One region of the Streptomyces sp. NPDC051207 genome, then DNA from elsewhere that is predicted to be linked to it. Evidence: riboswitches for the same ligand, from Rfam matches in the RefSeq annotation. Region 1 holds a riboswitch; the other holds the start of a gene.
The links. A riboswitch is a leader RNA that binds a small molecule or an ion and turns the genes downstream of it on or off. The one in region 1 is predicted to bind S-adenosylmethionine.

Region 1 (14,248 bases):
CGTACGACGACGTGGCCGATCTCGCCCGCGAAGCCGTGCGCGCCCGCCTCCACCCGGCCGTCGATGCCGATGGCGCCCGCGATGCCGGTGCCCAGCGCCACGAACAGGAACCGGTCGGCGCCGCGGCCCGCTCCGACCCGGCCCTCGGCGAGGCCGCCGGTGCGCACGTCGTGCCCGAGGGCGACGGGCGTGCCCAGCCGCTCGGCGAGCAGGGCCCGCAGTGGTACGTCGCGCCAGCCGAGGTTGGCCGCGTACACGGCGACGCCGGACGCCGCGTCCACGATGCCGGGGACGGCGACGCCGGCCGCGGAGGCGGGCCCGCCCAGGTGCGTCACGCCGTACGCGTGCAGGTCGGCCGCGAAGCCGAGGATGTCCTCGACCACCGCGTCCGGTCCGCGCTCGCGGCCCGTCGCCCGGCGGGCCCGGTGCAGCAGCTCGCCGTCCGCCCCGACCAGGGCGGCCTTCATCCCGGTGCCGCCCACGTCGAGGGCGATGACATGTCTCACGGGGACAGTGTGGCCCGATTACCCTCAAGAGGTCTAGTCCACTTGCGTGGCGGAGGCCTTATGGCCGATTTGCCCGTACGGGGGGCGGGTGCCGGGTGGGGGTGCTGTCGGTGCCGGGCGTTAGCGTGGGCGGCATGGGTGCGGGTGACGGTCCGGTGGGGCTGGGGACGCGGGAACGGGACATCCTCGCGCTGGAGCGCCGGGGGTTCCCCGGACCCGGCGCGAAGGAGCGGGCCATACGGGAGGAGCTGGGGCTGGCGCCCGTCCGGTACTACCAGCTCCTCAACGCCCTCCTCGACGACCCCCGCGCGCTCGCCCTCGACCCCGTGACCGTGAACCGGCTGAGACGGGTGCGGGACGCCCGGCGCGCCGAGCGGTGACCGGACCCGCCTGGATAGGGTCGCCGTATGGGCAGCTATACGGACTCCACGGAAACCGACCCCGCACGGCCCCTGCCGACGCCTGCCACCGCGGCCGGGCGCAGCGGCCTCGACGCGATTCTCGCGCGGCCCGGCAAGGCCGTCGTCGCGCTCGACTTCGACGGGACGCTCGCGCCGATCGTCGCCGACCCCGAGCAGGCCCGCCCGCATCCCGACGCGGTACGGACCCTGGCCGCGCTCGCGCCGAAGGTGGCCTCCGTCGCGGTGATCACCGGGCGGCCCGCGGAGGTCGCGGTGCGCTACGGCGGGTTCGCGGGCGTCGCCGGGCTGGAACACCTCGTCGTGCTCGGGCACTACGGCGCCGAGCGCTGGGAAGCCGCGAGCGGTCAGGTCGTCGCGCCCGCGCCGCATCCCGGGGTCGCGGGTGCGCTGGGGGAGTTGCCGGGGCTGCTGACGGGGTCCGGGGTGGCCGCGGTGGCTGCCGGTGCGTGGGTCGAGGAGAAGGGGCGGGCGGTGGCCGTGCACACGCGGCGGGCCGCCGATCCGCAGGCGGCGTTCGAGGTGCTGCGGGAGCCGTTGACGGACCTGGCGGCCCGGCACGGGCTGATCGTGGAACCGGGCCGTCTGGTGCTGGAGCTGCGGCCGCCGGGGATGGACAAGGGTGTGGCGCTGAGCGAGTACGTGCGGTCGGTCGGCGCGGAGTCGGTGCTGTACGGGGGCGACGACCTGGGGGACCTGCCGGCGTTCGCGGCCGTGGACCGGCTGCGGGAGGAGGGGGTCGGGGGGCTGCTGGTGTGCAGCGGCAGCGACGAGGTGCCGGAGCTCCGGCAGCGGGCGGACGTGGTGGTGGACGGGCCGGAGGGCGTGGTGCGGCTGCTGGCGGCGCTTGCGGGTCGCCTCTGACGCGGGGTGGCGCCGGGCGGGTCGCGCGGGGCGCGATGTGCGGGTCGCCGACTGCGGGCAGTCGCGCCGCTGGGGCGACGGGGGTCCCCCGGGCTCGGACGAAGTCGAGAGTCCGGGGGAGGGCGGGCGCGGGCGGCAACCCGTCAGCGCCGGGCCGCGCCCCCCGCCCCCGGCCGCAGCCGCGTTCAGCCCCGCAACGCCTCCACCTGCTCCAGGAACCACCGCGCCGGCGGCAACGCCGTCGCCGCCGCCGACAACCGCTTCGCCCGCTCCGCCCGCTCCCCGGCCGGCATCGTCAGCGCCTCGTGCAGCGCCCCGGCCGTGCCGACCACGTCGTACGGGTTCACCTCGATCGCGTCCTCGCCCAGCTCCTCGTACGCCCCCGCCTCCCGCGACAGCACCAGCGCGCAGCCGGCGTCGGACAGCAGCGGGATCTCCTTGGCGACGAGGTTCATGCCGTCCCGGATGGGGTTGACCAGGGCCACGTCGGCCAGTCGGTAGGCCGCCAGCGAGCGGGCGAAGTCGTCCTTCACGTGCAGCACGACCGGCCTCCAGCCGGGCGTGCCGAACGTCGAGTCGATCTCGTCCGCCACCCGCCGCACCTCGGCCGTGTACTCCCGGTACACCGCGAGGTCCTGCCGCGACGGGTAGGCGAAGGCGACGTGCACCACCCGCTCCCGCCACTCCGGGTGGTCCGCCAGCAGCCGGCGGTAGGCCAGCAGGCCCCGGACGATGTTCTTCGACAGTTCCGTGCGGTCCACGCGGACGATGGTGCGGCGCGGCGTGCCGTCGGGTGCCGTGCCGATCTCCTCGCGCAGGCTCCTGATGCGCTCCTCGACGTCCGCCTCCTGCGACCGCTCGCGCAGGAAGTCCGCGTCGACGCCGAGGCCGTGCACGCCGACCCGGGTGTCCCCGAGCCCGCCCGCGAACTGCTCGCAGCACGCCGTGAACGCGTCCGCCCAGCGCCGGGTGAGGAAGCCGAGGCGGTCGGCGCCCAGCATGCCGCGCAGGACCTGGGCGGCGATGTCGTCCGGCAGCAGCCGGAAGTACTCCGGCGGTGCCCACGGCGTGTGCGAGAAGTGACCGATGCGCAGGTCCGGGCGCAGCTCGCGCAGCATGCCCGGGACCAGGGTCAGGTGGTAGTCCTGCACGAGCACCGACGCGCCGTGGGCCGCCTCCTGTGCGAGTGCCTCGGCGAAGGCGCGGTTGTATGTCTCGTACGACGTCCACTGGCGGCGGAACTCCGCGTCGAAGACCGGTTCCAGCGGGGTCTGGTAGAGCATGTGGTGCACGAACCACAGCACGGAGTTGGCGATGCCGTTGTACGCGTCGGTGTGCACGTCGGCCGCGATGTCCAGCATCCGCACCCCGGGCTCGCCGGCCCCGCGCCGCACCGCCTCGCGGTCGCCGTCGGACAGGGCCGAGCACACCCACAGCGCGTCGGCGTCGGAGCCGATCGCGGAGAGGCCGGAGACCAGCCCGCCGCCGCCGCGTTTCGCGTGCAGCGAGCCGTCCTCGCCGACCGTGTACGAGACCGGGCCGCGATTGGACGCGACCAGCACTTGGGCACCCTGAGCTGCAGCCTGCGTTGAAGCCATAAGCCTCAACCTAGCCCAGCCGGTAAACGCTCAAACGTACGGTTCCGCGGCGTGGCCCGGTCGTATACGGCGGGCCGCCTCCCGGGCGTCACGCGACCTTCCGCTCGGCGTACTCCGCGATCTCCGCCATCGGCGGGCGCTCCTCCGTGTCGACCGAGAAGGTCCGCGGCTCGAAGCCGTCCTCGCCGCGTTCGAACTGGGTGAGGGCGGGCCGGATCAGGTGGCCGCGGGCCAGCCGGAGCTGGGCGGTGCGGTAGATCGCGGCGGACATGCGGCCCAGCGCCTGGCCGTCCTGGTGGCGGTGCCTGCGCACGCCGACGTCGACCTGGGCCAGCGCGTCGAGGCCCACCAGGTGCAGGGCGTCGACCAGCATGCCCAGCTCCACGCCGTAGCCGACGGGGAACGGCAGCTGCTCCAGGAGCGTGCGGCGGGCCGCGTACTCGCCGCCGAGGGGCTGCACGAAGCCCGCGAGCTGCGGCCAGTGCATGTTCAGCAGGGGGCGGGCCATCAGCTCGGTGACCCGGCCGCCCTGGCCGGCCGCCGAGCCGAGCGGGCGGTCGTACATCGCCTTGACCAGGTGTACGTCCGGGTCGGTGAGCAGCGGGCCGACGATGCCCGAGACGAAGCCGGAGGAGAACTCCCTCAGGTCGGCGTCCACGAAGCACACGATGTCCCCGCGCGTGACCAGCAGCGAGCGCCACAGCACCTCGCCCTTGCCGGGGACGGCCGGGATGCGGGGCAGGATCGCGTCGCGGTGCACCACGGTGGCGCCCGCGGCGGCCGCCACCTCGGAGGTGCGGTCGGTGGAGCCCGAGTCGACGACGACCACCTCGTCCACCAGCGGCACCTCCCGCATCAGGTCGCGGCGGACGACAGCGACGATGTCGCCGACCGTCTCCTCCTCGTTCAGCGCGGGCAGCACGACGCTGACCGTCTGCCCCGTGGCGCGCTTCGCGGCCAGGAGCTGGTGGAGGGGACGATCGGTCGCGGACCAGGAGCGTGCAGTCAGCCAGCGCTCGACTTCTTCCAGCACGGTCGGTGGCTCCTCTGCGTTCTCTCGGCGAGCCGGTGTGATTCATCTCGCGGTTCGGACGACTATCTCAACTGTCCTGGCCGTCGGTTACAGTCTTGAACAACGCGGATGACCATCGCATGTCGGGGGTCACGACCCCGCCGTCCGCGTGATCAACAACCACATACAGCTCATCCAGAGGGGCAGAGGGAAACGGCCCGATGAAGCCCCGGCAACCCTCCAGCCGGTCTCGTAGATCATTCTTGATCGCTCTCCGCGAGGCTCCCGGCTAGGGAAGGTGCCAAATCCGTCTCACGGCGAGATGCGTCGTGAGGAAGATGAGGAGAAAGGGCCTCGCCTCACATGGCTGTGCAGACTGTTGCAAGCACCACGAACTCCGTCGACCTGGGCCCCGCCGCGGCGCTTTCCTGCCGGGAGTGCGGCCACCGCGTGCCGCTCGGCCCGGTCTTCGCGTGCGAGGAGTGTTTCGGCCCGCTGGAGATCGCCTACGACTTCTCGGCGTACGACACCGAGGAACTCCGCGCGCGCATCACGGCGGGCCCCGCGAACATCTGGCGCTACGCGCCGCTGCTGCCCGTCCCGGCCGACGTGGCGGACAAGCCGAACATCAACCCCGGCTGGACCAAGCTCGTCAAGGCCGACAACCTCGCCCGCGAGCTGGGTGTCGACGCGGGCAGGCTGTTCGTCAAGGACGACTCCGGCAACCCGACGCACTCCTTCAAGGACCGGGTCGTCGCGCAGGCCCTGGAGGCCGCCCGTGCCTTCGGCTTCACGACGCTGAGCTGCTCCTCCACCGGCAACCTGGCCGGTGCCGTCGGCGCCGCCGCCGCCCGCGCGGGCTTCCGGTCCTGCGTGTTCATCCCGCACGACCTGGAGCAGGGCAAGATCGTGATGGCCGCGGTGTACGGCGGCGAGCTCGTCGGCATCGAGGGCAACTACGACGACGTGAACCGCTTCTGCTCCGAGCTGATCGGCGACCCGGCCGGCGAGGGCTGGGGCTTCGTCAACGTCAACCTGCGCCCTTACTACGCGGAGGGGTCCAAGACCCTCGCGTACGAGATCTGCGAGCAGCTGGGCTGGCGGCTGCCCGACCAGCTCGTCGTGCCCATCGCCTCCGGGTCCCAGCTCACGAAGATCGACAAGGGGCTCAAGGAGCTGATCGAGCTCGGGCTCGTCGCGGACAGGCCGTACAAGATCTTCGGGGCGCAGGCCGAGGGCTGCTCGCCGGTGTCCGCCGCCTTCAAGGCGGGCCACGACGTCGTCCGGCCGCAGAAGCCGAACACCATCGCCAAGTCCCTGGCCATCGGCAACCCGGCCGACGGGCCGTACGTCCTGGACATCGCGCGGCGGACCGGTGGGGCCGTGGAGGACGTCACCGACGAGCAGGTGGTGGACGCGATCAAGCTGCTCGCGCGGACCGAGGGCATCTTCGCGGAGACCGCCGGCGGGGTGACCGTGGGTGTCACCCGCAAGCTGATCGAGAACGGCGTCCTGGACCCGACGCTGACGACCGTCGTGCTGAACACCGGCGACGGCCTCAAGACCCTCGACGCGGTGGCCGGCACCGGCCTCACCGCCACCATCCGCCCGAACCTGGACTCCTTCCGAGAGGCTGGCCTCGCATGAGCGTGACCGTTCGCATCCCCACCATCCTGCGCACCTACACCGGCGGGCAGGCCGAGGTCGCCGCCGAGGGCGCCACCCTCGGCGAGGTCATCGCCGACCTGGAGAAGAACCACACCGGCATCGCCGCCCGCGTCCTGGACGACCAGGGCAGGCTGCGCCGCTTCGTGAACGTCTACGTCAACGACGACGACGTCCGCTTCGAGCAGGGCCTGGACACCGCGACGCCCGAGGGCGCCGGCGTCTCCATCATCCCGGCGGTCGCCGGCGGCTGCTGAGCCCCCGATCACCCACCGTTCGCCGGGTTGCCCCCTCCGTGAGAGAAACGGAGGGGGCAATTCTGCAGGGTTGAGCACGGTAGAGTTGGGGAACCGGGCTTGATCCACATGCCAAGCGCATATGAACTCCGGTTCCGCTTGCGATGAGAAGTAGCCAAAGTGTGTGGCTCTTTTGCGACATTGGTTCCTTTTGTGGAGCCCGACTTGCCCTGAACTCGGGCGAATTCTCACTACATTCCGGACCGCGCGCGTCCAGATTTCTCGTCCGATTGACCTGTTGCAGACGGCAGTTGGACAGATACATTCGGCCGCGGTCGACGCGTTCCGGCGCACGCCCCCACCGTGGGGGGTGAGGTCTGACCCGGGTCCGCGAAGTGTGGATCTGTGCAAGGGCCAGTAATAGGGGAGTTAGGCATGGCTCAGGGCACCGTCAAGTGGTTCAACGCGGAGAAGGGGTACGGCTTCATCGCGGTCGACGGTGGTGCGGATGTTTTCGTCCACTACAGCGCGATCCAGATGGACGGGTACCGCACCCTGGAAGAGGGCCAGCGGGTCGAGTTCGAGATCTCGCAGGGCCAGAAGGGCCCACAGGCCGACATGGTCCGCGTCACTGCCTGAAAAGCGCGCGGCTGCCGCAGACCGGTTCTTCAGGCGAAGGGTCCGTACCTCCGGGTACGGGCCCTTCGTCGTGCCCGGACGGCGCCCGGGGCGTGCCGCGGTCGCGCCCGGAGCGCGCCGGGCCGGACCCGGAGCGTGCCGGGAACCCGTGCGAGCGCTGTTCGCGCGCGGCTGAGCGCCCCCCTGGATACCGGGCGGGCGCTTGCACTCGGCAGGGGCGAGTGCTAATCATTGGCGTTAGCACTCTGAAGGTGAGAGTGACAACGTAAGGACCGGGTCGGTGAGGCCACGGGCAAGGTGGAGCAAGGAACCACCGGCCGGGGGCCGTCCGTCGCGGGCGCGGGCGCGGTCCGAAGTAATCACCCCCAGTCCTGGAGGGACCACTTCACATGGCCAAGATCATCGCGTTCGACGAGGAGGCGCGGCGCGGCCTCGAGCGCGGCATGAACCAGCTCGCGGACGCCGTCAAGGTGACGCTCGGCCCCAAGGGCCGCAACGTCGTCCTCGAGAAGAAGTGGGGCGCCCCCACGATCACCAACGATGGTGTCTCCATCGCCAAGGAGATCGAACTCGAGGACCCGTACGAGAAGATCGGCGCCGAGCTGGTCAAGGAAGTCGCCAAGAAGACGGACGACGTCGCCGGTGACGGTACGACCACGGCGACCGTTCTCGCCCAGGCCCTGGTGCGCGAGGGTCTGCGCAACGTGGCCGCCGGCGCCAACCCGATGGCCCTGAAGCGCGGTATCGAGAAGGCCGTCGAGGCCGTCTCCGCCGCCCTGCTGGAGCAGGCGAAGGACGTCGAGACCAAGGAGCAGATCGCCTCCACGGCCTCCATCTCCGCCGCCGACACCCAGATCGGCGAGCTCATCGCCGAGGCCATGGACAAGGTCGGCAAGGAAGGCGTCATCACCGTCGAGGAGTCCCAGACCTTCGGTCTGGAGCTGGAGCTCACCGAGGGTATGCGCTTCGACAAGGGCTACATCTCGGCGTACTTCGCCACCGACATGGAGCGCATGGAGGCCGTCCTCGACGAGCCGTACATCCTGATCGCGAACTCCAAGATCTCCAGCGTCAAGGACCTGCTCCCGCTCCTGGAGAAGGTCATGCAGTCGGGCAAGCCGCTGCTGATCATCGCCGAGGACGTCGAGGGCGAGGCCCTGTCGACCCTGGTCGTCAACAAGATCCGCGGCACCTTCAAGTCCGTCGCCGTCAAGGCCCCGGGCTTCGGCGACCGCCGCAAGGCCATGCTCGGCGACATCGCGATCCTCACGGGCGGCGAGGTCATCTCCGAGGAGGTCGGCCTCAAGCTGGAGAACGCGACGCTGGACCTGCTGGGCAAGGCCCGCAAGGTCGTGATCACCAAGGACGAGACCACCATCGTCGACGGTTCCGGCTCGGCCGACCAGGTCCAGGGCCGCGTGAACCAGATCCGCGCCGAGATCGAGAACAGCGACTCGGACTACGACCGCGAGAAGCTGCAGGAGCGCCTGGCGAAGCTCGCCGGCGGCGTGGCCGTCATCAAGGCCGGTGCCGCCACCGAGGTGGAGCTGAAGGAGCGCAAGCACCGCATCGAGGACGCCGTGCGCAACGCCAAGGCGGCCGTCGAGGAGGGCATCGTCGCCGGTGGTGGCGTGGCCCTGCTGCAGGCCTCCCAGGTCTTCGAGAAGCTGGAGCTGGAGGGTGACGAGGCGACCGGTGCCCAGGCCGTCAAGCTGGCCCTGGAAGCCCCGCTGAAGCAGATCGCCGTCAACGCCGGCCTCGAGGGCGGCGTCGTGGTGGAGAAGGTGCGCAACCTGACCCCGGGCCACGGCCTGAACGCCGCGACCGGCGAGTACGTCGACCTGGTCAAGGAAGGCATCATCGACCCGGCCAAGGTGACGCGCTCCGCGCTGCAGAACGCCGCGTCGATCGCCGCGCTGTTCCTCACCACCGAGGCCGTCATCGCCGACAAGCCGGAGAAGGCCGCCGCGCCCGCCGGTGGCGGCATGCCGGGCGGTGACATGGACTTCTGATCCTCCCGAGGATCGGACCGTCCGTCAGTACGGAGGACCGGGGGCGGCATTCCCTGCACGGCAGGGGGTGCCGCCCTCGGGCGTGTCCGGTATCACATCGGGGCGCGGCGGGACGCCGGAATGCCGTGCGCGGCGCGGCCGTTGAGGGCTGGTGAGCGCTTTAATGCACGCGCACATACCAGTTGGTCGGAAGTCTGCCTTCCGTCTGCCGTCGACGCCGAGGAGTCCTCATGGCCGCCCCCGCCCCCGAGACCGCCGTCCAGACCGCCGCCTCCCGAGCTGCGGAGATCCTCTCCCGCCCGGTCGGCATCAACGGCCTGACCGTCCCCAACCGCGTCGCCATGGCGCCCATGACCCGCATGTTCTCCCCGGGCGGCATCCCCGGCGAGGACGTCGCCTCGTACTACGCCCGCCGCGCCGCCGCCGGTGTCGGCCTGATCATCACCGAGGGAACCTACGTCGGCCACGAGTCGGCCGGGCAGAGCGACCGCGTGCCGCGCTTCCACGGCGAGGAGCAGCTCGCGGGCTGGGCGAAGGTCGCCGAGGCGGTGCACGAGGCGGGCGGCACCATCGTGCCGCAGCTGTGGCACGTCGGCATGGTCCGCACGCAGGGCGAGCCACCCTTCCCGGACGCCCCCGCCGTCGGCCCGTCCGGGCTGCGCATCGGCGCGGACGAGCCCACCGGCAGGGCGATGACGCGGGCCGACCTGGACGCCGTGATCGGCGCGTTCGCCGAGGCCGCTGCCGCCGCCGAGCGCATCGGCTTCGACGGCGTGGAGCTGCACGGCGCTCACGGTTACCTCATCGACCAGTTCCTGTGGGCGGGCACCAACCGCCGCACCGACGCCTACGGCGGCGACCCGGTGTCCCGCACGAGATTCGCCGCGGAGATCGTGGCCGCCGTCCGCGAGGCCGTCTCGCCCGGCTTCCCGGTCGTCTTCCGCTACTCGCAGTGGAAGCAGGAGGCCTACGACGCCCGTCTCGCCGAGACACCCGAGGAGCTGGAGGCGATCCTCGCGCCGCTCGCCGCGGCCGGCGTCGACGCCTTCCACGCGTCCACCCGCCGTTACTGGGAGCCGGAGTTCGAGGGCTCGGACCTCAACCTGGCCGGCTGGACGAAGAAGCTCACCGGCCGGACGTCCATCACGGTCGGCTCGGTCGGCCTGACCGGCGACGTCGTCAGGTCCTTCCAGGGCGAGGGCTCGGACGTCGGCGACATCGACGGCCTCCTCGACCGGCTGGAGCGAGACGAGTTCGACCTGGTGGCCGTCGGCCGAGCCCTGCTCCAGGACCCGCTGTGGGTCCGCAAGGTCCTCGACGGGCGCCTGGACGAGCTGGCGCCGTACGATCCGGCGGCGCTGAAGACGCTCAGCTGAGCCCGGCGGGGGCTACAGGTTCCCCATCGGCTCGATGTCGGCCCGTACCGGTGTGCCCCACACGCGCAGCACCTCGTAGTCGGTGAACTCGTGCACGAGCCGGTACGCGGTCGCCGACCGGGGCGCGCGCACCTGGGCGGCGATGTACGCCTCGGCCTCGCGCCGGTCCCGGCGGGGCGTGCCGCACAGCTGCCACTCGCGCCCGTTCCACAGCTCCGGCAGCCAGCGCTGCTGGGGCTGCGGCCGGTCCCCGCGCACGCCGTACCGGGACGGCGCGGGCTCCGCGGGCCTGACCCGCGGGGCGCCGCCGCCGTACTCGGCGCGGCGGGCGGCCCTGCGCCGCGTCTCGCACAGCAGGCACAGGTCGGGGGCGGCCGTGTCGACGGGCCCGTTCGGGTGCTCGGGGCAGCGGGTGGTGGGCGCGCCGCCCGTGACGCTCTCCTCCAGCAGGTCCAGCGCCCGCCGCAGGTCGGCCTTGACCTCGTGCAGCTTGGCGTCGGGCGTGTCGGCGGTCAGCGCCTCCCCGTGCTCCCCGAGCAGACGGAGGGCGCGGCCTAGGGCGGTGAGCTGGGCGTGGTTCATGGCGGGTCGGTTACGTCCTCGGGCTGACGGTAAACTGCGGCATGCGCGCGGTGGCGCGCGGGACACCAGCCTCCGCGCATCGGGCGCGTTTGTCGATCCGGTGCCGGTGCGCCGTCAGCGGCCCGCGCGCGCCAGCGCCCTTCGCAGGTGCCCGTCCGACTCCGCGAGGAGGCGGGCCGCGGCCGCCGCGTCGACCCCGGCGAGGATGGTCAGGATCGCGTCCTTCACCTCGCCGTCGGTGGCCGTGAGGGCCGCCTCGATCTCGTCGTCCGAGGCGCCCGTCGCCAGCGCGACGATACGGCGGGAGCGGGCCCGCAGCTTCTCGTTGGAGGCGCGGACGTCGACCATCAGGTTCCCGTACGTCTTGCCCAGCCGGATCATCGTGATGGTCGAGATCATGTTGAGGACCAGCTTCTGTGCCGTGCCGGCCTTGAGACGGGTGGAGCCGGTGATCAGCTCGGGTCCGACGACGATCTCGATGCCGTGCTCGGCGGCGGCGGCCAGCGCGCTGTCCGGGTTGCAGGCCAGGCCGACGGTCAGGGCGCCCAGCGCGCGGGCGTGCTCGACGGCGCCGACCGCGTACGGGGTGCGGCCGGAGGCGGAGATGCCGACCACCGCGTCGGCGGCGCCCACCCCGGCCGCGTCGAGGTCGGCCCGCGCGAACTCCCTGGAGTCCTCCGCGCCCTCCACGGACGTCACCATGGCCCCCGGGCCGCCCGCGATCAGGCCGACGACCTGCGCGGGGTCCGTGTTGAACGTGGGCGGGCACTCGGAGGCGTCGAGCACGCCCAGCCGCCCGGCGGTGCCCGCGCCCGCGTAGATGAGCCGGCCGCCCTTCGCCATCCGCTCGGCCACGGCGTCGATCGCGGCGGCGATCTGCGGCAGTTGGTCGGCGACGGCCGCGGGCACGGTGGCGTCCTCGCCGTTCATCAACAGCGCGATGTCGAGCGTGGGCAGCCGGTCGATGCCGGCCAGGTCCGGACGGAACGCCTCGGTCGGCAGCGTCTCCAGCTGGGCTCTGAGGTTGCGGTTGTCGGACATGGAGGTCATGGGGCGGCGGCTCTCTCGTGCGTACGGCTGGCTGAGGGGGGTGCGGGAGACGAGCGGACGGGGCCCGGTCTAGCGCTGGGCGCCGCCGCGCGGGCGGTGGCGGTGGGCGAGCGCCTCGTACGACGCCGACAGGGCGGGCGCCGCCGACTCGTACGTGCGCTGCGCCACCCCCACGAACAGGCAGTCCACCACGAGGAGCTGACTGGTCCGCGACGACATGGCCGCCGGGCGCAGCTCGCTCTCCCGGGCCGTGGACGTGGTCAGGACGTGGTCCGCGTACTGGGTGACGGCGGAGTCGGGCCTGCCGGTGACGGCGATGGTCGTCGCGCCGTGCTCGAAGGCCACCCGCAGCGGCTCTATGACGTCGCCCGTCGAACCGGAGTGCGTGATCGCGATGGCCACGTCGCCGGACCGCAGCTGCACCGCGTTGGTGACGGCGAGGTGCGGGTCGCTGTGCGCGTGCGCGATCAGCCCTATCCGCAGCAGCTTCTGGGTGAGGTCCTGGGCGACCAGTCCGGAGGCGCCCACCCCGTACACGTCGGTGCGGCGGGCCGTGGCCAGGGCGGTGACGGCCGCGCCGAGCTGCACGGTGTCCAGGCCGGCCGCCGTGTCGGCGAGGGTCTGCTGTTCGTCGTAGGCGAGTTTGGCGACGACGTCGGCGATCGGGTCGTCCACCGCGATGTCCGTGGTGATGGCGGGCGCCCTGCCGGACTGCTGCTGCGCGGCGAGCCCGGCGAGGGCCAGGCGCAGGTCGCGGTAGCCGGGGTAGCCGAGCAGGCGGGCGGTGCGGACGACCGTGGCCTCGCTGGTGCCGGTGAGCTCGGCGAGGCCGGTGACCGTGAGCGCGGCGCAGCCGGCCGGGTCGCCCGCGACGGCCTCGGCGACGCGCTGCATGGAGCGGGTCATCGACGGCGCGAGCGTGCGAACCTTGGCGGCGAGGGCGGCGGGCGCGGGCGGGGTGGCGCCGGAACCGCCGGAGCCGCCGCGCTCGGTTGCGAAAATTCCCTTCACATGCTGGGTCACCTCTGAAAGATATTTTCCGTTCGGCGGTCCGGTCAAGAGTGCGCACAATGGGTGCCATGAACCCCACCGGCAACCCCGTCAGCCCCTTGGAGCAGGCGCTGCACGCCGCACGCGCCTTGGTGCTCGCCGACCTGGTCGCGCGCGAGGTCGCCGAGGCGGACGTGGTCTCGCTGGTCGAGGAGTCGGTCGCGCAGCGGCGCTGGTGGGTGGAGCAGTGGCCGGAGGGCTCGGCGTACCTGGCCGGGCTGGTCGCGCAGGACGTGCAGGACGCGCTGCTGGACCGGTACGGCCGCTGGCCGCTGTGCCCGGTGTGCCCCTCCGGCGACCCGCACGCGCTCGACGTCGAACCCGACCTCGGGCCCGACCCGCACTGGGTGTGCCACAAGGCCGGCGTGAAGGTCGCCGCGGTGGGCGCACTGGGCGCGTCCGGCGGGACGCCGTCCTCGTGACGGTCTACATCGACCGGCCGACCTGGCCCGGCCACGGCCGGATGTGGTCCCACCTGGTCAGCGACGTGTCGTACGAGGAGCTGCACGCGTTCGCCGATCAGCTGGGCGTCCCGCGCCGGGCCTTCGAGCGGGACCACTACGACATCCCCTCGCACCGGTACGCGGACGCGGTGGCCGCGGGCGCGGTCGAGGTCAGCAGCCGCGATGTGGTGCGGCTGCTGACGGGGGCGGGCCTGCGCAGGCCGAAGGGGCGCGCCTGAGCCCCGCCGGGCCTCTACCGGACCCGCCTAGCCGCGCAGCTCGTACGTGAAGTTCTCCGCGTCCTCGGCCACGCGCCGGAAGCCGGCGCGTTCCAGCACCCGCTGCGAGGCGCGGTTGCCCAGGTCCACGCGGGCGGTCACGACCCGTACCGCGTCCTGCGCGAGCGCCCGGGCCGACAGGGTGCGCAGCGCCTCCGTGGCGTAGCCGTGGCCGCGGGCGGGCTCCACGAGGTCGTAGCCGACCTCGACGCGGCCCGACTCGTCCGGCACGCCGTGGAAGCCGACCGCGCCGAGCGCCGCGTCGTCCTCGTGCCGCACCAGCGCGAACATGCCCCACTCCGGCCGGTGCGTGCCCGCCTCGTACTGCTTGGCCACCACCAGCTCCGCCCCGACCCGCGTGCCCTCGGCGGGGCTTCCGCCGAGCCAGCCGAAACCGCCGTCGCCGCCGACGGCGAGATCGGCGGCGGCAGCGGGCGTGACACCCTCCAGGGCCAGCCGGTCGGCGGGGATCACGAGGTTGTTGTACCAGCGCCACTCGGTGACCGGCTCCCGGCCGG
Region 2 (14,248 bases), on a different contig from region 1:
GCGCCCAGGCGCCGACTGAAGACTCGTATTACGAGGACGAGCTGCCCGTACGGCGCAAGCAGCCCGGCAACGTCGTGGTGAAGTGGCTGACGACCACCGACCACAAGACGATCGGCACGCTGTACCTGGTCACGTCGTTCGCGTTCTTCTGCATCGGCGGCGTCATGGCGCTGCTCATGCGTGCCGAGCTGGCCCGGCCGGGCCTGCAGATCATGTCGAACGAGCAGTTCAACCAGGCGTTCACGATGCACGGCACGATCATGCTGCTGATGTTCGCGACGCCGCTGTTCGCCGGCTTCGCGAACTGGATCATGCCGCTGCAGATCGGCGCGCCGGACGTGGCCTTCCCGCGGCTGAACATGTTCGCCTACTGGCTCTACCTGTTCGGCTCGCTGATCGCGGTCGCCGGTTTCCTCACCCCGCAGGGCGCGGCCGACTTCGGCTGGTTCGCCTACTCCCCGCTGTCGGACGCGGTCCGCTCGCCGGGCGTCGGCGCCGACCTGTGGATCATGGGTCTGGCCTTCTCCGGCTTCGGCACCATCCTCGGCTCGGTCAACTTCATCACCACGATCATCTGCATGCGTGCCCCCGGCATGACCATGTTCCGCATGCCGGTGTTCACCTGGAACGTGCTGCTGACCGGTGTGCTGGTCCTGCTGGCCTTCCCGGTCCTCGCCGCCGCGCTGTTCGCGCTGGAGGCGGACCGCAAGTTCGGCGCGCACATCTTCGACCCGGCCAACGGCGGGGCGCTGCTGTGGCAGCACCTGTTCTGGTTCTTCGGCCACCCCGAGGTGTACATCATCGCGCTGCCGTTCTTCGGCATCATCAGTGAGGTCATCCCGGTCTTCAGCCGCCGCCCGATCTTCGGTTACATGAACCTGATCGCGGCGACCATCGCCATCGCCGGTCTCTCGGTGACGGTGTGGGCGCACCACATGTACGTCACCGGTGGCGTGCTGCTGCCGTTCTTCTCCTTCATGACGTTCCTGATCGCCGTCCCGACCGGCGTGAAGATCTTCAACTGGATCGGCACGATGTGGAAGGGCTCGCTGTCCTTCGAGACGCCGATGCTCTGGGCGATGGGCTTCCTCATCACCTTCACCTTCGGCGGTCTGACCGGCGTCATCCTGGCCTCGCCGCCGATGGACTTCCACATCTCCGACTCGTACTTCGTGGTGGCGCACTTCCACTACGTCGTGTTCGGCACCGTGGTCTTCGCGATGTTCTCCGGCTTCCACTTCTGGTGGCCGAAGTTCACCGGCAAGATGCTCGACGAGCGCCTCGGCAAGATCACCTTCTGGACGCTGTTCTTCGGCTTCCACGGCACGTTCCTGGTCCAGCACTGGCTGGGCGCCGAGGGCATGCCGCGCCGGTACGCCGACTACCTGGCGGCCGACGGCTTCACCGCCCTGAACACGATCTCGACGATCAGCTCGTTCGTGCTCGGCATGTCGATCCTGCCGTTCTTCTACAACATCTGGAAGACCGCGAAGTACGGCAAGAAGATCGAGGTGGACGACCCGTGGGGCTACGGCCGTTCGCTCGAGTGGGCGACGTCCTGCCCGCCGCCGCGGCACAACTTCCTCATCCTGCCGCGGATCCGCAGTGAATCCCCGGCGTTCGACCTGCACCACCCGGAGATCGCCGCGCTCGACGAGCTCGAGAACGTCGGTCACGGGGAGAAGGCCCTCGCTGGGGGCAAGGAGGCCGGCAAGTGAAGATCCAGGGCAAGATGTTCATGTGGCTGAGCGTCTTCGTCCTCGCCATGGCGATCGTCTATGGCGTGTGGTCGAAGGAGCCGGCCGGTACCACGGCCCTCTTCCTGACCTTCGGCCTGTGCATCATGATCGGCTTCTACCTGGGCTTCACGGCCAAGCGGGTGGACGTCGGCGCGCAGGACAACAAGGACGCGGACGTCGCGGACGACGCCGGCGAGATCGGGTTCTTCAGCCCGCACAGCTGGCAGCCGCTGTTCCTGGCCGTCGGAGGCGCCTTCGCCTTCCTGTCCGTCGCGATCGGCTGGTGGCTGATGTACTTCTCGGCGCCGCTGATCCTGATGGGTATCTGGGGCTGGGTCTTCGAGTACTACCGCGGTGAGAACCGCACCCAGTAGCACGCGAGCGACGCCAGGGAGCCCGGACACTCCGCACGGAGTGTCCGGGCTCCCTCGTCTGTCCCACCGGGCTCACTCGTCCGGGTGACCCGACGCGCCGCCGCCGCCGATGCTCCCTACGTTGAGGCCATGAGCCACACCGACCTCCCGCGCAGCCGGACCGCCGTCGGCTGCACGCTGCTCGTGATCGCCCTCGGCGCGGGCCTGACCGGCTGCGGCGGCGACGACGACCCGCTGGCGGCCGAGCCGTACGACGCGGCGGACCAGGTCTCCTTCAGCGGCGGCGAGGGAAAGCCGACCGACCCGGACAAGCCGCTGGAGGTCGTCGCCGAGGACGCCGACGGGCGCATCACCGACGTCACCGCCGTGGACGCGGCAGGGCGCTACGTGGCGGGCGAACTCGCCGCCGACGGCACCCGGTGGCACAGCACCTCCCCGCTGGCCGCAGGAGCCCGCTACACGGTCCGGGTGAGCACGGAGAACGGGGACGGCGCGCCCGGCCGGAAGGTCTTCACCTTCCGCACCGGCCGGCCCACCACCAAGAAGCACCTGAACGTCACCTTCGGCCCCAAGCAGGGCACCTACGGCGTCGGGCAGCCCATCACCGCGGAACTGTCCCTGCCGGTCAAGGACCGGACCCAGCGGGCCGTCGTGGAGCGCGCCCTCAAGGTGCGCTCGACGCCCGCGGTGGAGGGCGCCTGGCACTGGGTCGACGACAAGGAACTCCACTACCGGCCCAAGGACTACTGGCCGGCCCGCGCCACCGTCCAGGTGCGCAGCAACCTGGAGGGCATCAAGGTCGGCGACCGGCTGTGGGGCGGCCGGTCCAAGCCCCTGAGGCTCGGCATCGGGGACCGGGTCGTCGCCGTCACGGACGCCGCCGCCCACACCCTGACGCTGTACAAGAACGGCAAGGAGGTCAAGTCGGTCCCGGTCACCACCGGCAAGCCCGGCTTCGAGACCCGCAACGGCGTCAAGGTCGTCCTCGGCAAGGAGTACTTCGTCCGCATGCGCGGCACCAGCATCGGCATCGCCGCCGGCAGCAACGAGGACTACGACCTGCCGGTCTACTACGCCACCCGGGTGACCTGGAGCGGCGAATACGTGCACGCCGCGCCCTGGTCCGTGGGGTCCCAGGGCTCGGCCAACGTCAGCCACGGCTGCACCGGCATGAGCACCGGCAACGCCAAGTGGTTCTTCGACAACGTCCGCGAGGGCGACATCGTCAAGGTCGTCAACTCGGACGGCGACACGATGGAGGCGTTCGGCAACGGCTTCGGCGACTGGAACGTCCCCTGGCGGAAGTGGCGCGAGGGCAGCGCCCTGACCGCGGGCCCGTCCCAGGCGGCGGGCGCCCAGCAGACCGCACGCCTCGCCCCCACGGCGACGTGAGCCGCCGTCGCCCCCGCGGCGACAGAGCCGCCGCGCCGCTAGGCGGTCAGGGACGCCTTGCGGCGCAGCAGGGCGGCCAGGGCGTTCGCGAACTCCACGGGCTCCACCGGCAGGGCCACCGCGGCGTCGGCCCGGCTCCACGTCGCCAGCCAGGCGTCCTGCGGCCGTCCGATCAGCAGCAGCACCGGCGGGCAGTCGAAGACCTCGTCCTTGATCTGCCGGCACATCCCCATGCCCCCCATGGGCACCGCCTCGCCGTCCAGTACGCAGGCGTCGATGCCGCCCTTGTCCAGCTCCTTGAGGACGGCCGCGGGTGTCGCGCATTCCAGGAACTCGACCAGCGGGGCATCGGGAGCGGGCCGTCGGCCGGTGGCCAGCCGCACTTGCTCCCGGGTGTTGGCGTCGTCGCTGTAGACCAGCACCGTGGCGGTCGGCTGCATTGTTCCTCCGTGACGTCAGCGTCGTAAGGACAGGCCCGTGAGGCGGATGCTACCCCTGCGAACACCACGTCAACAGCGGTACGGCCGTCCCAGACACTCCGAACGGGACCCCCCGGAGTGAGGGCGGGATAAGCGACCGACATAATGTCGGTCGTGGCGACAGCAACGACAGTAGAAACCGGGCACGCGCACCCGTCGGTCAACCGGCCGAACCTCGTCAGCGTCGGAACCATCATCTGGTTGAGTTCCGAGCTGATGTTCTTCGCGGCCCTCTTCGCGATGTACTTCACCCTGCGATCGGTGACAGGGCCCGACCACTGGAAGGAGATGGCGGACCATCTCAACTTCCCGTTCTCGGCGACCAACACCACGATCCTGGTGCTCTCCTCCCTGACCTGCCAGCTCGGCGTGTTCGCAGCCGAGCGCGGTGACGTGAAGAAGCTCCGGATGTGGTTCATCGTCACCTTCGTGATGGGTGCGATCTTCATCGGAGGCCAGGTCTTCGAGTACACCGAGCTGGTCAAGGAGGCGGGTCTCTCGCTCTCCTCCGATCCCTACGGCTCCGTGTTCTACCTGACGACCGGCTTCCACGGTCTGCACGTGACGGGCGGCCTCATCGCCTTCCTGCTGGTCCTGGGCCGTACCTACGCGGCCAGCAGATTCACCCACGAGCAGGCGACCGCCGCCATCGTCGTGTCCTACTACTGGCACTTCGTCGATGTCGTCTGGATCGGCCTCTTCGCCACGATCTACATGATCAAGTAGCCGGGCCCGCTCCCGAGCACATCTCCAGAAGCATCGACGCAGAAGATCCTGACACCGGGGTAATCCGTGAAAAAGCTCTCCGCACGACGACGCCACCCGCTGGCGGCACTCGTCGTCCTACTCCTCGCGCTGGCATGCACCGGGGGGCTGTACGCCGTGTTCGCGCCCGCGGACAAGGCGAAGGCCGACGAAACCGCCCAGTCCCTCACCATCGAGGAGGGCAAGAAGCTCTACTCGGTGGGCTGCGCCAGCTGCCACGGCACCGGCGGTCAGGGCACCAGCGACGGCCCCAGCCTGGTCGGCGTGGGCGCCGCGGCCGTCGACTTCCAGGTCGGTACCGGCCGTATGCCGGCGCAGCAGCCCGGCGCCCAGGTGCCGCGCAAGAAGGTCATCTACTCGCAGGCCGAGATCGACCAGCTGGCGGCGTACATCGCCTCCCTGGGTGCCGGTCCGTCCGTCCCGACCGAGGAGCAGTACAGCGTGGAGGGTGCGGACGTCGCCAAGGGTGGCGACCTGTTCCGCAACAACTGCGCGCAGTGCCACAACTTCACCGGCAAGGGCGGTGCGCTGACACACGGCAAGTTCGCGCCTACCCTGGAGGGCGTCGAACCGAAGCACATCTACGAGGCCATGCAGACGGGCCCGCAGAACATGCCGTCCTTCCCCGACACCACGCTGTCGGAGAAGAACAAGAAGGACATCATCGCGTACCTCGACGCGGTCAACAGCGACGACACTGTGAGCCCGGGCGGCTGGGAACTGGGCGGACTCGGTCCGGTCAGTGAGGGTCTGTTCGGCTGGATCTTCGGTCTGGGCGGCCTGATCGCCGTCGCCGTCTGGATCGCCGCTCGGACCGCAAAGGCCAAGAAGTCATGAGTAGCCAACACTTTCCCCAAGAGAACCTGCCGGCTGAGCAGGACACCACGCACGGCGCGGTGGACGTGGCGGACGACAAGGACCCGTTCGCCGACCCGGGCCTGCCGCCCCACGAGCCCCGGATCCAGGACATCGACGAGCGGGCCGCCAAGCGGTCCGAGCGGACGGTCGCCCTGCTGTTCACGGTGTCGATGCTGGCGACCATCGGCTTCATCGCCGCGTTCGTGTCCATCCCCATCGACCGGTCGGTCTACATCTTCCCGATCGGCCACATCAGCGCACTGAACTTCGCGCTCGGTGTGACCCTGGGCCTGGCCCTGTTCTGCATCGGCGCCGGCGCGGTCCACTGGGCCCGCACCCTGATGACCGACGTGGAGATGGCCGACGAGCGCCACCCCATCGAGGCGTCCCCCGAACTGCGCACGCAGATCCACGACGACTGGCGCCAGGGCGTCAAGGAGTCCGGCCTCGGCCGCCGCAAGCTGCTGCGCAACACCATGCTCGGCGCGCTCACCCTGGTCCCGCTGACCAGCCTCGTCCTGCTGCGCGACCTCGGTCCGCTGCCCGGCGACAAGCTGCGTCACACCATGTGGTCCAAGGGCAAGCTGCTCGTCAACATGAACACGAACGAGCCGCTGCGTCCGTCGGACGTCACGGTCGGCTCCCTCACCTTCGCCAAGCCCGAGGGCCTGGAGGAGCACGACCACCACTTCCAGACGGAGATCGCCAAGGCCGCCCTGATGATCGTCCGCATCCAGCCGGACGACATCAAGGACAAGCGCGAGCTCGAGTGGTCGCACGAGGGCATCGTCGCGTACTCGAAGATCTGCACCCACGTGGGCTGTCCGATCTCCCTGTACGAGCAGCAGACGCACCACGTGCTCTGCCCCTGCCACCAGTCCACCTTCGACCTCTCCGACGGCGCCCGGGTGATCTTCGGCCCCGCCGGTCACGCCCTGCCGCAGCTGCGCATCGGCGTGAACGAGGAGGGTTACCTCGAAGCGCTCAGCGACTTCGAGGAGCCCGTCGGTCCTGCCTTCTGGGAGCGCGGATGAGTACCACCAGCAGTACAGAGCCCCGCACACGCGGGAAGGCCCCGGCCGGCCAGCGCGTCGCCGACTGGGCCGACGGCAGGCTCGGGATCTACGGCCTGGCCAAGGCCAACATGCGCAAGATCTTCCCGGACCACTGGTCCTTCATGCTGGGTGAGATCTGCCTCTACACCTTCATCATCATCATCCTCACGGGTGTGTACCTGACGCTGTTCTTCCACCCGTCGATGAACGAGGTGGAGTACCACGGCAGCTACGTCCCGCTGCAGGGCGTGCTGATGAGCGAGGCGTACGCCTCCACGCTGGACATCAGCTTCGACGTGCGCGGTGGTCTGCTCATCCGGCAGATCCACCACTGGGCGGCGATCATCTTCCTCGCCGGCATGTTCGTGCACATGATGCGCGTGTTCTTCACGGGCGCGTTCCGCAAGCCGCGCGAGGTCAACTGGCTGTTCGGCTTCCTGCTGTTCGTCCTGGGCATGTTCACCGGGTTCACCGGCTACTCGCTCCCGGACGACCTGCTCTCCGGCACCGGTGTCCGCTTCACGCAGGGCGCCATCCTGTCGGTGCCGATCGTGGGCACGTACATCTCGATGTTCCTGTTCGGCGGGGAGTTCCCGGGCGGCGACTTCGTCGCGCGGTTCTACTCGATCCACATCCTGCTGCTGCCGGGGATCATGCTCGGCCTGGTGACCGCCCACCTGATCCTGGTCTTCTACCACAAGCACACGCAGTACGCGGGCCCCGGACGGACCAACAAGAACGTCGTCGGCATGCCGCTGCTGCCGGTCTACACGGCGAAGGCCGGAGGCTTCTTCTTCCTGGTCTTCGGCGTCATCACCGTGCTCGCCGGCATCGCGTCCGTCAACCCGATCTGGGTGCTCGGCCCGTACCGCCCCGACTACGTGTCCACGGGCGCCCAGCCCGACTGGTACATGGGCTTCGCCGAGGGCCTGGTCCGCGCCATGCCCGGCTGGGAGATCAACTTCTTGGGCCACACGCTCGTCCTGGGCGTGTTCGTCCCGCTGGTGGTCTTCGGCCTGTTCCTCGGTGTGCTCGCCCTCTACCCGTTCATCGAGTCCTGGATCACCGGGGACAAGCGCGAGCACCACATCCTGGACCGCCCGCGCAACGCCCCGACCCGGACCGCGTTCGGTGTCGCCTGGCTCACCGCCTACATGATCATGCTGATCGGCGGCGGCAACGACATCATCGCGACGCACTTCCACATGTCGATCAACGCGGTCACCTGGTTCGTCCGCATCGGCTTCTTCGCCGGTCCGGTCATCGCGTTCGTCGTCACCAAGCGGATCTGCCTCGGCCTCCAGCGCCGGGACCACGACAAGGTGCTGCACGGCCGCGAGTCGGGCATCATCAAGCGCCTGCCGCACGGTGAGTTCGTCGAGGTGCACGAGCCGCTCAGCCAGGAGCAGCTCTACACCCTCACCGCTCACGAGCAGTACAAGCCGGTCGAGATCGGCCCGACGGTCGACGCGAACGGCGTCGAGCGGAAGGTGAAGGGCCCCGAGAAGCTGCGCGCCAGGCTGAGCAAGGCGTACTTCGGCTCCGGCTCCCAGGTCCCGAAGCCGACCGTCGAGGAGTACAAGGAGATCACGAGCGGCCACGGCCACCACTGATCGCTGCGTTCGCCACGCCACGCGAAGGGCCCCGTCCCGCTGTACGGACGGGGCCCTTCGCCGTGCCCGGGGCTGGATAGGGTGGGCACCAGTCTGAACGTGGCTACGACCCAGGAGCGGCTGATGAGCGCTGTGACCCCCGCTGGAGGCGACACCGCGGCGGGCCGCGCCTGGCCCGCCCTGCTGAACGGCCTGCTGGACCGCCGGGACCTGACCGCCGACGACACGGCGTGGGCGATGGACCTGATCATGCGGGGCGAGGCGACCGACGCGCAGATCGCCGGCTTCGCGGTGGCCCTGCGGGCCAAGGGCGAGACGGTCGAGGAGATCACCGGCCTGGTCCGCACGATGTACGAGCACGCCAACGTGATCCACGTGCCCGGCGACACGGTCGACATCGTCGGCACCGGCGGCGACGGGGCCAGGACGGTGAACATCTCCACCATGTCCGCGATCGTCGTCGCGGGCACCGGCGCCAAGGTCGTCAAGCACGGCAACCGCGCCGCGTCCTCCGCCTCCGGGGCCTCCGACGTGCTGGAGAAGCTCGGCGTGAACCTGGAGCTGACGCCGCAGCGGGTGGCCGAGGTCGCCGAGGAGGCCGGCATCACCTTCTGCTTCGCGGTGAAGTTCCACCCGGCGCTGCGTCACGTGGCGGCGGCCCGCGGCCAGCTCGGCATCCGCACGGTGTTCAACTTCCTGGGCCCGCTGACCAACCCGGCGCGGGTGACGTCCCAGGCGGTCGGCGTGGCCGACGCGCGGATGGCGCCGATCATCGCCGGGGTCTTCGCCGAGCGCGGCAACTCCGCGCTGGTGTTCCGCGGCGACGACGGCCTGGACGAGCTGACCACGACGTCCACGTCCCACGTGTGGGTGGTCCGGGACGGCAAGGTGTCCGCGGAGACCTTCGACCCCCGCGACGTCGGCCTCGACCTGGTCCCCGTGGAGGCGCTGCGCGGCGCGGACGCCTCCTACAACGCGGAGGTCGCCCGCAGGCTGCTGGAGGGCGAGCCCGGCCCGGTGAGGGACGCCGTCCTGCTGAACTCGGCGGCGGCCCTGGTGGCCCTGAACCCCGGTGACGCGCCGCTGGCCGAGCAGATCCGCGCCGCCATGGCGCGGGCCGCCGAGGCCATCGACTCCGGCGCGGCCAAGCGTGCCCTGGACCGCTGGGTCGCGGCGAGCCACGCCTGACCCCGGCCGCCGTGCCGTACGTCCCGCGATCCGGACACGGGTTGCGGGACGTCGATCTTTTCCGTACGTTTCTGGGCAGGTCATGAGCGACAGTCACGCGGCCCCGGCCGGCTGTCCGGCAACCCTCCGTCCGTGGCGGGGTGCCCCGGGTGAAGACCAGGCCGCAGTCAGCAAGGTCTGCGGCAAGCGCGGACCCCTCGCGCGCTTCTGACGGAGCGCGGGGCCAGGGGTCCTGGTCGTTCGAGGGAGTCTCCCGTGAGCAAGCGAATGCGTTAGGGCCGCAGAGCCCCGCCTCCGCATCCCCCCTTTTCCCCGCGCTTCGTCGCGCGCCGCGTCCGAGCCCTGTTCTGTCCTGCCGGCTCGCGCGGTGATTCCCCCTGCCTTCACGGGAGCTTCGCCATGTCCGTCTCCACCGCTGCCGCCGACCAGTCCCTGCACACCCCGCTGCCCGTGCTGGGCCGGGACGTCACCGTGCCCCTCGTCACCGGCGGCGAGGTCACCTACGCCGCGCTCGACTACGCCGCCAGCGCCCCCGCCCTCCAGCGCGTCTGGGACGACGTCGCCGCCTACGCGCCGTACTACGGCAGCGTGCACCGGGGCGCCGGGTACCTGTCGCAGCTGTCCACCGACCTGTTCGAGAACGCCCGGCGGACCGTCGCCGAGTTCCTCGGCTGCCGAGGCGACGACCAGGTCGTCTTCACCCGGTCCACCACCGACTCCCTCAACCTGCTCGCCGCCGCGCTCCCGGCCGGCTGCGAGGTCTTCGTCTTCGAGACCGAGCACCACGCCTCCCTGCTGCCCTGGCGCGGCGCCCGCGTCACCTGCCTCGACGCCCCGCGCAGCCCCCGGCAGGCGGTGCGGACGCTGGAGCGCGCCCTCGCCGGCCGCGCACCCCACGGCCCGGCCCTCGTCTGCGTCACCGGCGCCTCCAACGTCACCGGGGAGCTGTGGCCGGTGCGGGAGCTGGCCGCCGCCGCCCACGCGCACGGCGCCCGGATCGTCCTCGACGCCGCCCAGCTCGCGCCCCACCACCCCGTCTCCGTGACGGAGCTGGACGTCGACTGGGTCGCCTTCTCGGGGCACAAGCTGTACGCGCCGTTCGGCTCGGGCGTGCTGGCCGGGCGCGTCGACTGGCTGCGGGAGGCCGAGCCGTACCTCGCGGGCGGCGGCGCCAGCCGCAAGGTCACCCGCCGCGCGGACGGGGGAGTGGACGTGGAGTGGCACGACGGCGCCGCCCGGCACGAGGCCGGCTCGCCCAACGTCATCGGCGCCCACGCCGTCGCCTCCGCCTGCAAGGCCCTCACCGAGGCCGGGTTCGACACGCTCGTCGCCCGCGAGGAGCACCTGATCCGCAGGGTGCGCGAGGGTCTCGCCGACGTCCCCCAGGTGCGGTTCCTGTCGCTGTTCGGGGACGACGCGCCGCGGGTCGGGGTCCTCTCCTTCGTCGTGGACGGCTGGAACAGCTCCCACTTCGCCGCCGCCCTGTCCGCCGAGTACGGCATCGGCGTCCGCGACGGCCTGTTCTGCGCCCACCCGCTGCTGCGCACCCTGCTGGGCAGCGACCCGCAGGCGCAGGGCGAGTGCGGCGCCCCTGAGGCCGCGCCCGGCGAGACGTCCCTCAACGCCGTCCGGGTGAGCTTCGGCGCGGGCACCCCCGACGCGCACGTGGACCGCTTCGTGACCGCCTGCCGGGAGCTGGTGCGCGACGGCGCGCGCTGGAGCTACCGCACCGAGAACGGCCGCTGCGTCCCCGACACCTCGGCGACGCCCGCCTCCGCGTGACCCGGCAGCCCGGCGCCCAGCAGGATCATCCGCAGGGCCCGCTCGGTGGCGTCGGTGAGCAGTTCGGCGGCCCGCAGCAGCGCCTCGTCCAGGGCCATCGGCGCGGGCAGGATGCCGTGGCAGGCGTCCACGCCCGGCACCTCGTGGGCACCCTCGCCGAGCGTGCCCGCGAGGGCCAGCACCGGGCGGCCGTACCGCTTGGCGCGCCGGGCCACCTCACCCGGGACCTTGCCGCGCGGCGTCTGGCGGTCCAGGGCGCCCTCGGCGGTGACGACCAGATCGGCGCGGGCCAGCCGGGCGTCCAGGTCCAGGTGGTCCAGGAGCACGGTGAAGCGGGGCAGCAGGCGGGCGCCGAGCGCGGCGAGCCCGGCGCCGAGCCCGCCCGAGGCGCCGGTACCGGGACCGGTGCGCAGGTCGGTGCCGGTGACGCGCAGATCGCGGGTGAGGACGTACGCCCAGTTCTCCAGGGCCGCCGACAGGTCCTCGACCTGGGCCGGGGTCGCGCCCTTCTGCGGGCCGAAGACGCGGGCGACGCCGCGCTGCCCGCACAGCACGTTGAACGGGTTGCAGGCGACGAGCAGTTCCGCGTGCGCGAGCCGGGGGTCGAGACCCGCCGGGTCGACGCGGCGCAGCCGGATCAGCTCCCGCCCTCCGCGCGGCAGTTCGCGGCCGTCGGCGTCCAGCAGCCGGGCGCCGAGCGCCTGGAGCGCGCCCGCGCCGCCGTCGGACGTTCCGGAGTCGCCGCAGCCGACCAGGATGCGCCGCGCGCCCGTGCCGAGCGCGGCGCGGATCAGCTCGCCGACGCCGTACGTGGTGGTGGCGCCGGGGTCGCGCAGGGATCGCGGGATCAGGGAGAGGCCCGCGACGGCGGCCATCTCCACGACCGCCGTGTCCCCGGAGCCGAGCAGCGCGAAGTGGGTGCCGACGCTCTCCCCGACCGGGCCGGTGGCGGACAGCGCGACCAGCCGGCCGCCGGTGGTGGCGGCCAGCGTGGCGGCCGTGCCCTCGCCGCCGTCCACCAGCGGGACGAGGTCGACGTCGGCGGCGGGCAGCACCCGGCGCACGCCGGCCGCGATGGCGTCGGCGGCGGCCTGGGCGGACAGGGACTCCTTGAAGCCGGTGGGGGCCACGGCGATGCGACGGAGCATGGGGTTCTCCTCAGCGGGTCAGGGGAACGCCGAGCAGCGGCCACACCGCGACGGCGAACAGCAGGACGAGCACGGCGGTCAGCGGGGCCAGCACGGCCGACAGCCGCAGCAGGTCCCGCGGGGTGTAGCTGGGGGTGCCGGGCAGCTCGGCGAAGAGCGCGACCGGTTTGGCGGAGGCGGGCAGCGTGTGGCAGAACCCGGCGGCGGCGGTCGAGGCGAGCGCGGCGGCGACCGGGTTGACCCCGGCGGCCACGGCCGCCGCGACGACCAGCGGCACCAGCACCGACGAGCGGGCCGACCGGGACTGGAGCACCAGGTGGGCGGCCGTGCTGACCGCGATCACGACCGCCAGGAACACCGAGGGCGCGACCTGCGAGGGCAGCCCCGAGACCAGCCACTTCGCGGCCCCGGAGTCGGCGAGCGCGATGCCCATCGCCATCGTCGCGGCCATGAACAGCAGCAGCGCCCACGGCACCGTCCGCAGCGCGTCCTTCAGCCGGACCGTGCCGAGCGCGGGCGAGGACGCGACGACGGCGCCGATCAGCGCGACGACCGCGGGCGGCACCCGGTGCAGCGGCTCGCTGCACCACAGCACGACCACCGTCGCCAGCAGCAGCGCGCAGCGCGACTCGGCCGGCGTCCACGGGCCGGTCACCGGCTGCTCGCTGTGCCGCTGGATGTCCCGCGCCGTGATGTGCACGGGGCCCTCGCGGTCCGCGCGCCGGGTCGTCGTCAGCAGCACGGCCTCGGCGGCCAGATGGGAGGACGCCACCGCCAGCGGCAGCCCGAGCAGCAGCCACTGGGTGAACCCGATCCGCTCTCCGGACGTCTCCCACAGCACCGACACGGTGATCAGATGTGCGCCCGCGCCGATCAGGGTCGCCACCGCCGACAGCAGGATCACGGTCGGGAACAGCAGCGCCAGCATCACGATCAGTCGCCGCCGGTCGCCGAGCGCCTTGGCGAGGGCCAGGAACACCGGCAGCGCCAGCGCGGCCCGGCCGGACGTGGCGGGCACCGCGAACGCCGTGACGACCAGCGCGGCCGTCGTCAGGTGCACCAGCTGCCGCACGGTGCGCGCCCCGCCGACCAGGAACGCCGCCGCCCGCCCCGCGAGCCCCGTCCGCGTCACCGCGGCGGCCAGCACGAAGGCGCAGATCAGCAGCCAGACCGTCGCGTCGCCGAGGGTGCCGAACAGGGTGTCGCTGCTGATCACCCCGGTCGCGGTCAGCGCGAGCCCGGCGCCCAGCGCGATGTACGTGTCGTCGATCGGCGTGGCGATCCAGGCGCAGGTCGCCAGCGCGAACACGGCGAGCGTGAACCGGGCCTCGGCACCGAGGCCGGGGAAGGTGCCGGGCACCGCGAGCAGCGCGCACACCGACAGGGCGGCGCACAGGGCGGCACACAGGCCGGCGGTCAGCCGGAGGTTCGGGGTCACGCCCTTGACGGTCCACCCCGGCGGTGAGCCCTCAATGAGCCGCGCATGAAGGAACTTTCACGAGGACCCCGGCCCTCGGCGAGCCCACGCCCCGGCGGCCCACGCCCGGCCCCGGCTCACCCCGGCAGCCGGTACCCCATCCCCCGTACCGTCTCCACCCGCTGCGCCCCGAGCTTCTTGCGCAGCGCGCGCACGTACACGTCCACGATGTTGGAGCCCGGGTCGAAGTCGTAGCCCCACACGTGGGAGAGGATCTGCTCGCGGGAGAGTACCTGCCCCGGGTGCCTCAGGAACAGTTCCAGCAGGACGAACTCACGGGCCGTCAGGTCCACGGTCCGTTCCCCGGAGCGGGCCCGCCGGGTGCGCAGGTCCAGGCTCAGCGTGCCCGAGCGCAGCACCGTCACCTCGGGCGCCCGG

Region 2: another riboswitch for S-adenosylmethionine. It lies ahead of AB0M97_RS15025 (aminotransferase class V-fold PLP-dependent enzyme); the one in region 1 lies ahead of thrC (threonine synthase).

The regions. Positions count from the first base shown of each region.
Region 1 is NZ_JBFBAX010000016.1:106,930-121,177, forward strand. Features, by position in the region: gene AB0M97_RS17805 (ROK family protein) at 1-506, opposite strand, end outside; gene AB0M97_RS17810 (DUF3263 domain-containing protein) at 641-886, shown strand; gene otsB (trehalose-phosphatase) at 914-1,789, shown strand; gene AB0M97_RS17820 (trehalose-6-phosphate synthase) at 1,975-3,387, opposite strand; gene AB0M97_RS17825 (glucosyl-3-phosphoglycerate synthase) at 3,476-4,420, opposite strand; SAM riboswitch class I at 4,588-4,744, shown strand; gene thrC (threonine synthase) at 4,763-6,046, shown strand; gene AB0M97_RS17835 (MoaD/ThiS family protein) at 6,043-6,321, shown strand; gene AB0M97_RS17840 (cold-shock protein) at 6,736-6,939, shown strand; gene groL (chaperonin GroEL) at 7,329-8,951, shown strand; gene AB0M97_RS17850 (NADH:flavin oxidoreductase) at 9,182-10,327, shown strand; gene AB0M97_RS17855 (hypothetical protein) at 10,340-10,909, opposite strand; gene murQ (N-acetylmuramic acid 6-phosphate etherase) at 11,024-11,959, opposite strand; gene AB0M97_RS17865 (MurR/RpiR family transcriptional regulator) at 12,029-12,970, opposite strand; gene AB0M97_RS17870 (hypothetical protein) at 13,039-13,431, shown strand; gene AB0M97_RS17875 (DUF4031 domain-containing protein) at 13,428-13,691, shown strand; gene AB0M97_RS17880 (GNAT family N-acetyltransferase) at 13,719-14,248, opposite strand, start outside.
Region 2 is NZ_JBFBAX010000012.1:153,382-167,629, forward strand. Features, by position in the region: gene ctaD (cytochrome c oxidase subunit I) at 1-1,718, shown strand, start outside; gene AB0M97_RS14985 (cytochrome c oxidase subunit 4) at 1,715-2,113, shown strand; gene AB0M97_RS14990 (Ig-like domain-containing protein) at 2,243-3,505, shown strand; gene AB0M97_RS14995 (hypothetical protein) at 3,544-3,945, opposite strand; gene AB0M97_RS15000 (heme-copper oxidase subunit III) at 4,090-4,710, shown strand; gene AB0M97_RS15005 (c-type cytochrome) at 4,777-5,586, shown strand; gene AB0M97_RS15010 (Rieske 2Fe-2S domain-containing protein) at 5,583-6,641, shown strand; gene AB0M97_RS15015 (cytochrome bc complex cytochrome b subunit) at 6,638-8,275, shown strand; gene trpD (anthranilate phosphoribosyltransferase) at 8,399-9,463, shown strand; SAM riboswitch class IV at 9,542-9,658, shown strand; gene AB0M97_RS15025 (aminotransferase class V-fold PLP-dependent enzyme) at 9,863-11,245, shown strand; gene AB0M97_RS15030 (glycerate kinase) at 11,185-12,393, opposite strand; gene AB0M97_RS15035 (SLC13 family permease) at 12,404-13,813, opposite strand; gene AB0M97_RS15040 (response regulator transcription factor) at 13,948-14,248, opposite strand, start outside.